3 regions of the Pseudomonas sp. NPDC085632 genome follow, and region 1 is predicted to be linked to each of the others. Evidence: riboswitches for the same ligand, from Rfam matches in the RefSeq annotation. Region 1 holds a riboswitch; each other region holds the start of a gene.
The links. A riboswitch is a leader RNA that binds a small molecule or an ion and turns the genes downstream of it on or off. The one in region 1 is predicted to bind cobalamin.
Positions count from the first base shown of each region.

Region 2: it holds a riboswitch for cobalamin, as region 1 does, so the genes downstream of both, cobO (cob(I)yrinic acid a,c-diamide adenosyltransferase) here and ACIF4X_RS15590 (CbtB domain-containing protein) in region 1, are expected to answer to the same signal.
Region 3: it holds a riboswitch for cobalamin, as region 1 does, so the genes downstream of both, ACIF4X_RS04215 (TonB-dependent receptor plug domain-containing protein) here and ACIF4X_RS15590 (CbtB domain-containing protein) in region 1, are expected to answer to the same signal.

Region 1 is NZ_JBITSX010000021.1:74,241-76,501, reverse strand. It holds cobalamin riboswitch at 495-717, shown strand; gene ACIF4X_RS15590 (CbtB domain-containing protein) at 840-1,037, shown strand; gene ACIF4X_RS15585 (CbtA family protein) at 1,049-1,747, shown strand; gene ACIF4X_RS15580 (cobalamin biosynthesis protein) at 1,744-2,157, shown strand; gene cobM (precorrin-4 C(11)-methyltransferase) at 2,237-2,261, shown strand, end outside.
Region 2 is NZ_JBITSX010000049.1:21,248-23,508, reverse strand. It holds gene ACIF4X_RS23860 (cobyrinate a,c-diamide synthase) at 1-738, opposite strand, end outside; gene cobO (cob(I)yrinic acid a,c-diamide adenosyltransferase) at 735-1,346, opposite strand; cobalamin riboswitch at 1,426-1,650, opposite strand; gene ACIF4X_RS23850 (hypothetical protein) at 1,814-2,261, shown strand, end outside.
Region 3 is NZ_JBITSX010000003.1:149,429-151,689, reverse strand. It holds gene ACIF4X_RS04215 (TonB-dependent receptor plug domain-containing protein) at 1-1,275, opposite strand, end outside; cobalamin riboswitch at 1,367-1,573, opposite strand; gene ACIF4X_RS04210 (MerR family transcriptional regulator) at 1,819-2,241, shown strand.

The DNA.
Region 1 (2,261 bases):
GGTGTTTGGGGGAGGTACGCCGACGTGCGATACCGCGTTGAACTCAGATTTTGAAAGGCCCAGAAATCGGCTCCCTCTCCCTCGGGAGAGGGCTGGGGTGAGGGGCGAATCCAACACAAAAATAACGCCGTACACCCGCTCCTCACCACTCAATAGGCCGAGTGTCAGCTCGCCTGCTTTTGATCTTGGAGCCCGTCGGCAGGCTGAGTGGAGGGATTGATCCGGGGGTGGGAGCGCAGCGACCGTTTGGCGAAGCCAAACACAGCGAGAGGAGGTGCAGCGAAGCAAACCGTAGGCGCTGCCCCCCGGATCGATCCCGGAGCGAAGGAACCCCGAGCCCCAGCGAGCGGGCCGAACGTCAGGGCACAGACCTTTTGGTTACTTTTGGGGCGTTTGCCAAAAGTGACCCGCCGTAAGGGCGGAACCATAACCAGCCACACCCGCAGCAACGGATCCACCCCAAAAAATTGACTAAAAACCCAACCCCATGCTCTCCTACACAACTTGTTACGGGTGCCCTTCACAGGGTGAAACGGGAAACCGGTGAATCATGTGCTTTACTCAAGCCCATGTCAGTCCGGTGCTGCCCCCGCAACGGTAAGCGAGCGAAGCGTCAAAACCACTGTGCCCGTGCGGCATGGGAAGGTGACGCTTGCAGGTCGGCCTGACGCCAACCCCTCGTGAGCCCGGAGACCGGCCCGCAACACACAGCCCGCATTTGTGCGCAGCTGAACATAACAAACCCGCGGTGGGCGGGCGCTGTTCGAACCTCTGCGAGCCTGACCCGCAGGGGTTTTCATGCGCTCTATTCACCCGCTGACACTCCAGAGGGAAGCGCCATGTCGATCATCAGCAGCACCGGCAGCAACACGGACAAAATCGCCAGCACCACCACCCTGAGCCAACGCCTCACCGCCGCGATCTTCGCGTCGATCCTCGGCGCCAGCCTGGTCTACTTCGCCGGCTTCTCGCATATCGAAGCGGTGCACAACGCCGCCCACGATACTCGCCACAGCGCCGCGTTCCCGTGCCACTGAGACCTGCCGACATGATCAAGCGTATTGCGCAAACCGCAGGTTTCACCGGCCTGCTGGCCGCCCTGCTCCTCACCCTGCTGCAAAGCTTTTGGGTTTCGCCGCTGATTCTGCAGGCGGAAACCTTTGAGAAGTCCGAGCCGGTGGCGGTTCACGAACACGCCGCTGGCGTAGCTGCGCACACCCACGATGCCGAAGCCTGGGAGCCGGAAGACGGCTGGCAGCGCGTGGTTTCGACCACAGGCGGCAATCTGGTGGTTGCGGTGGGTTTCGCCCTGATGCTCGCGGGCCTCTACACCCTGCGCGCGCCGACCAAAACCTCGCAAGGCCTGCTCTGGGGTCTGGCCGGTTATGCCACCTTCGTCCTCGCGCCAACCCTGGGCCTGCCGCCTGAGTTGCCGGGCACCGCTGCGGCAGATCTGGCCTCGCGCCAGATGTGGTGGATCGGCACCGCCGCTTCGACCGCTGTCGGCCTGTCGCTGATCGTGTTCAGCCGCCACTGGCTGATGAAAATCCTCGGTGTGGCCATCCTTGCCGTGCCGCACGTGATCGGCGCGCCGCAGCCGGAAGTGCATTCGATGCTCGCGCCGGAAGCATTGGAAGCGCAGTTCAAAATCGCTTCGCAGCTGACCAACGTCGCGTTCTGGCTGGCCCTCGGCCTGATCAGCGCCTGGTTGTTCCGCCGCAAAAGCGATGGTCAATACCACGCATGACCGATGACAGCGCAGCGCCGACCTTCGTCGTCGGCCTGGGCTGCCAGCGCGGCTGCCCGGCCAGCACGCTGCGCGCATTGCTTGACCAAGCCTTGCAGGCACACCGTATCGAGCTACAAGCGGTCAAGGCGTTAGCCAGCATCGACTTGAAACGCGACGAGCCAGGCCTGCAAGAACTTGCCGCACAACTGGCCCTGCCCTTGCTGTATTTCAGCAGTGAAGAACTGGCCAATTACCAACAGCGACTCAGTCACCATTCGCAAATCGCCTACGAACGCACCGGTTGCTACGGCGTGGCAGAAAGCGCGGCGTTGGCGCTCGCCGAACAGCTGATCCAGGCACCGGCGAAACTGCTGATTTCCCGGCAAAAATACGCTCAGGCCACGTTGGCATTGGCCGGCGCGGCGTAGAATCCCGATAATCCCCGCCATTGATCATGAGCAATCTTCATCTGAAGCGTTGTTGCGCCTCTTTTCCAAGGATTTAACGATGACCGTCTACTTCATCGGCGCCG
Region 2 (2,261 bases), on a different contig from region 1:
ATCGCGCGCAACGGCAATGCGCACATCCTTCAGCAGCGGCTCGACAGCGATGATGTCAGGCGCGGCGAACTCAACCGCCGGTGGCAGCGCTACCTCGCAACTGCTGGCGAGAGCGTCGGCAGCGGCGTCGAGACGTACATCGAGGTCATTCAATTCACTGGCCTGGACCAGACCGAGATGGCGACTCGGCAATTCGATACCGGTCTCGCGAGACAACGCGCCATACCAACGCAAACCTTCCGTGAGGCTGCCTTCGAGCAATTGCGCATGACGCAAGGTGCCGACGCGATTGGCGAGCACACCGGCAAACGGCAGGTCCGGTTGATACTTCGCCAGACCCAGCGCCAACGCACCAAAGGTCTGCGCCATGGCCGTCCCATCAATCACGCCAAGCACCGGAACACCGAAATGCCGCGCCAGATCGGCGCTGGACGGCGTGCCATCGAACAGACCCATCACGCCTTCGATCAGAATCAGGTCCGCCTCGGCGGCGGCTTCCCACAACAGACGACGACTTTCCTGCTCGCCGACCATCCACATGTCCAGTTGATACACCGGCGCACCGCTGGCACGCTCAAGAATCATCGGGTCGAGAAAGTCCGGGCCGCATTTGAACACGCGCACCTTGCGCCCCTGATTGCGATGCAAACGGGCCAGTGCGGCGGTGACGGTGGTCTTGCCCTGACCGGAGGCCGGCGCGGCGATGAGCACCGCCGGGCAGTGACGTGGTTGATTCAAAGTTCGACGCCTTTCTGCGCTTTGATGCCCGCCTGGAAGGCGTGTTTGAGCATGCCCATTTCAGTCACGGTGTCGCCCATTTCGATCATTTCCGGCTTGGCCGCACGACCGGTGACGATCACGTGCTGCATCGGCGGACGCGCCTGCAAATCGCTGAGCACTTGATCGAGATCGAGGTAGCCGTGCTTGAGGGCGATGTTCAATTCGTCGAGCACCACCAGACCGATCGAAGGATCACGCAACAGCTCGCGAGAGACCGCCCACGCGGCTTCGGCGGCGGCGATGTCGCGCTGACGATCCTGGGTTTCCCAGGTAAAGCCTTCGCCCATCACGTGGAAACGCACTTGCTCGGGGAAGCGGCGGAAAAACAATTCTTCGCCGGTGCTGTTGCGGCCCTTGATGAATTGCACCACGCCGCACTGCATGCCGTGGCCCATGGCGCGGGCGAGCATGCCGAAGGCCGAGCTGCTTTTGCCTTTACCGTTGCCGGTCAGCACCAGCACCAGGCCGCACTCGTCAGGCGAGTTGGCGATACGTTCGTCAATCACGGCTTTTTTGCGCTGCATACGCGCCAGATGGCGTTCGTCGCGCTCGGGGGAATCAGTCATGGGGAGCTCTCCGTTGAGGCTGGATAACGGCGGGCAGGCACAAGAATAGACGGCAAAAAGCCTGGCATCGCCCACCGTGATGCCGCTGGATGGATCAGGCCGGTCTCCGGGCTCATGAGCGGCGTTGGCCTGACTGCGCGCCTTCCCGCTTGAGCAGTGGCATTCGACGCAGTGTTCACTCATTTACCGTTGCGGGGGCAGCGCCGGGATCGTGGTGGCTCTTCGCTTGAAGACAACCCTCACCGGCTTCCCTGTTTCACTCTGTCGACGCAGGTCACAGAGCACCTGAAACAAGCCGCGAAGGTTAGAGGGTTGGGGGTGGAGCGTCAATTGAAGAGGAAGCCATCGGGCGAATAACTGCCGTCGATCAACTATCTGACGCCAATCTTGTGCCACACTCATACAAATGATATCAAAGAGCCATGCTTTTCCCGAAAAGCCCACCACAACAATAAAGGATGATGACGATGCAAGGCATGATCATCAGCAACCCGCGCCTGGAATTCCTGCGCCCGGTGCTTGAACGCTGGTTTGACTGTATCGACCGTTACAACGCCGTGCGCGGCGACAGCGACACACCTTACTGGCATGACGAGAAAGCCAATCTCGGATTGCTCACAGCGGCGGCGTGGATGGCCGAGCTGGTCACGCTGAACGACACTGCCACGCGTAAACAGAATGAAGAAGGCGAGCGTAATGCCCGCGCCGATCTGTTTCTCGCCGGCGCCGAAGACCGCGCCTTCATCCAGGCCACCCAGCGCTGGCCAAAGGTTACCAACCTCAATCTGACTCAAGCCCTGCTGGACATCACCAACGACGCCAAGCGCATCAGCTATGCCAGCGATCTCAAGCTTGGCTGCCTGTTCGTCGCACCGCAAAAAGCCCAGCACAGCGCCAGCCCCGAAGAGCTGCAGG
Region 3 (2,261 bases), on a different contig from region 1:
CCAGTTGTCGTTGAGGTCATACAGCGACGTGAGCATGCCGACCGTGGCACTGTCGCCACCGCCCATGGCCTCATGACGCACGCCGATGCTCGGGTGCCAGTCGGGCAGGGCGTCGATCTGCGGGCGCAGTTGCGTGTAGAGCGCGTGAGCTTCGGCCTTGTCGTTGTCGATGATCAGCACGTCGTCCTGGCCCTTGAACCACTGGTTGTCGCTTCCGAACACCAGCACATGGCCGCCGGGCAATTCAGCCTTGCCTTCGGCCTGCACGCCCCAGTCGGTGAAGCCCCAATAGTCGTTGTGGTTGATGACTTTGGTTCCGCCGCCCTCGACGTTGTTGACGCGGGTGTAGCGCGTGTCCCAGTCGTTGATATGGCCTTTGACGAAGTAGCTCAGGCGCTCGTTGACGGTCTGCTCGAAGGTCGCCGTGGCGATCTGCTGCACGCGGTCGTTGGTGGTGTTGTGGTTGTCGACCGGGCGGGCGAAGTCGAGGTTGGCGTCGGCGTATTGGTAGAACAGCTCTAGCCTCGCGTCATCGCCAAACGACTGAATCGCCTTGCCGCCGAAGGTGGTGACTTCGTAGGCGCGGTTTTTCCCTGAATCGTTTTTCATGTCGCGGTTGCGATACGGCTGATAGCCGTCGGATACGTTGTGGCTGACATACGCCAGCAGACCGAGATCGCCGAATCCATTAGTGAAGATATTTTCGACCCGCGCATCTTCGGTGGTGCCGCCGAAGCTGTCGACGCCCAGGTTGACCTCGCCAGAGGCTTTGCGCGACTGCGGGCTGCGGGTGACGATGTTGATCACGCCAGACACAGCCTGAGTACCGAACAACAGGCTTTGCCCGCCCTTGAGCACTTCGATGCGTTCAATGGCGTTGGCCGGCAGCGTGTCCAGATAGAGGCCGCCGTACAGACGATTGTTCAGGCGCACGCCGTCGAGCAGGATCAGCGTATCGTCGTTGCGCCCACCGAGCAGCGAATAAGTGCCGTAGTCGAACGGTCCGTTTTTCGGTGCTACATACAGACCGGGGATGAACATTTGCATCACGCGGCTGACATCGGCGCTGGGGCCGGCGCGCTCGATCTGCTCGCGGGTAACGATCTCGACCTTGCTGCCGAACTTCGCCATATCAGCGACGGTGGTGGACTCCACCGACGGTGCAGAAACGATTTGTTGATTGAGTTCCAGTGGCGCGTCATCGGCCAGCAGCAGCGGGCTGAACAGGCAGCCGAACAGAAGGGTTGGAGCAGAAGTGTTGAAAGGTCGAATCATTGTCTTCTCGAAAAGGATCTTCGCAGAAGAGCATGCAGGAGAAGGCATCGCGCACAGCCAATACCGGCCCATGCCCGCCCACCGCAGGATTTTGCCAAACAGCAATTCAGGCCGGTCTCCGGGCTCGCGCGTATCGAGGCTTTCACCTTCCCATGGTCGTGCGGCCACAGTGGTGTATCGAAAGCATCACGCGCATACCGTTGCGGGGGCAGCACCGGACTGGTTCGAAAAGAACGTACCGGTTTCCCGTTTCACCCCATGCACGGCGGCATGGGACACCTGAAACTGGGCGGCATCTGAACATTCGGATGACCGTTCGTCAACTTGCATGCGTGCGTACTCCTCTAACCACTGTGGGAGCGAGCTTGCTCGCGAAGGCGTAGTGTCAATCAACAATGATGTAACTGACCCGGCCTCTTCGCGTGCAAGCTCGCTCCCACAGGATCTCTGCTCTGCATTAAAAACAGGTCGAGGTCGCACTTGGTCGTTTGATAGGTGAAGGTTTAAAGTTCACTTCAAGTTCAATTACGGCTCAGGTCAATCATGAAAATCGGCGAACTGGCAAAAATCAGCGGTCTGGCGCCTTCGCGCATCCGCTTCTATGAGGCGAGCGGCCTGATCAAATCAGTTGGGCGCAAGGCCAACGGTTATCGCGACTATGCCCCGGAAACCGAGTGGATCCTGCAGATCATCACCGGTGCGCAGTCAGCGGGGTTTTCGCTCGAGGAAATCCGCCAGTTACTGCCGGTGAACGCGCAGGACTGGCAGCACGAAGAAATGCTGGTCGGGCTTAAACGCAAGGTCGAGGAAATCGAAATCCTCCAGCAACGCTTGGCGCATAACAAGGCGCAGCTGTTGCGGGTCATTCACGGCATCGAGAGCAAACCCGCCGACGTCGGCTGTGCCGACAACGCGCAGTTGCTGATCAACCAGATGCGCGAGGAGAAGGCCGCTACGGCCAAATAATCACAGTTGATAAAAAGGCC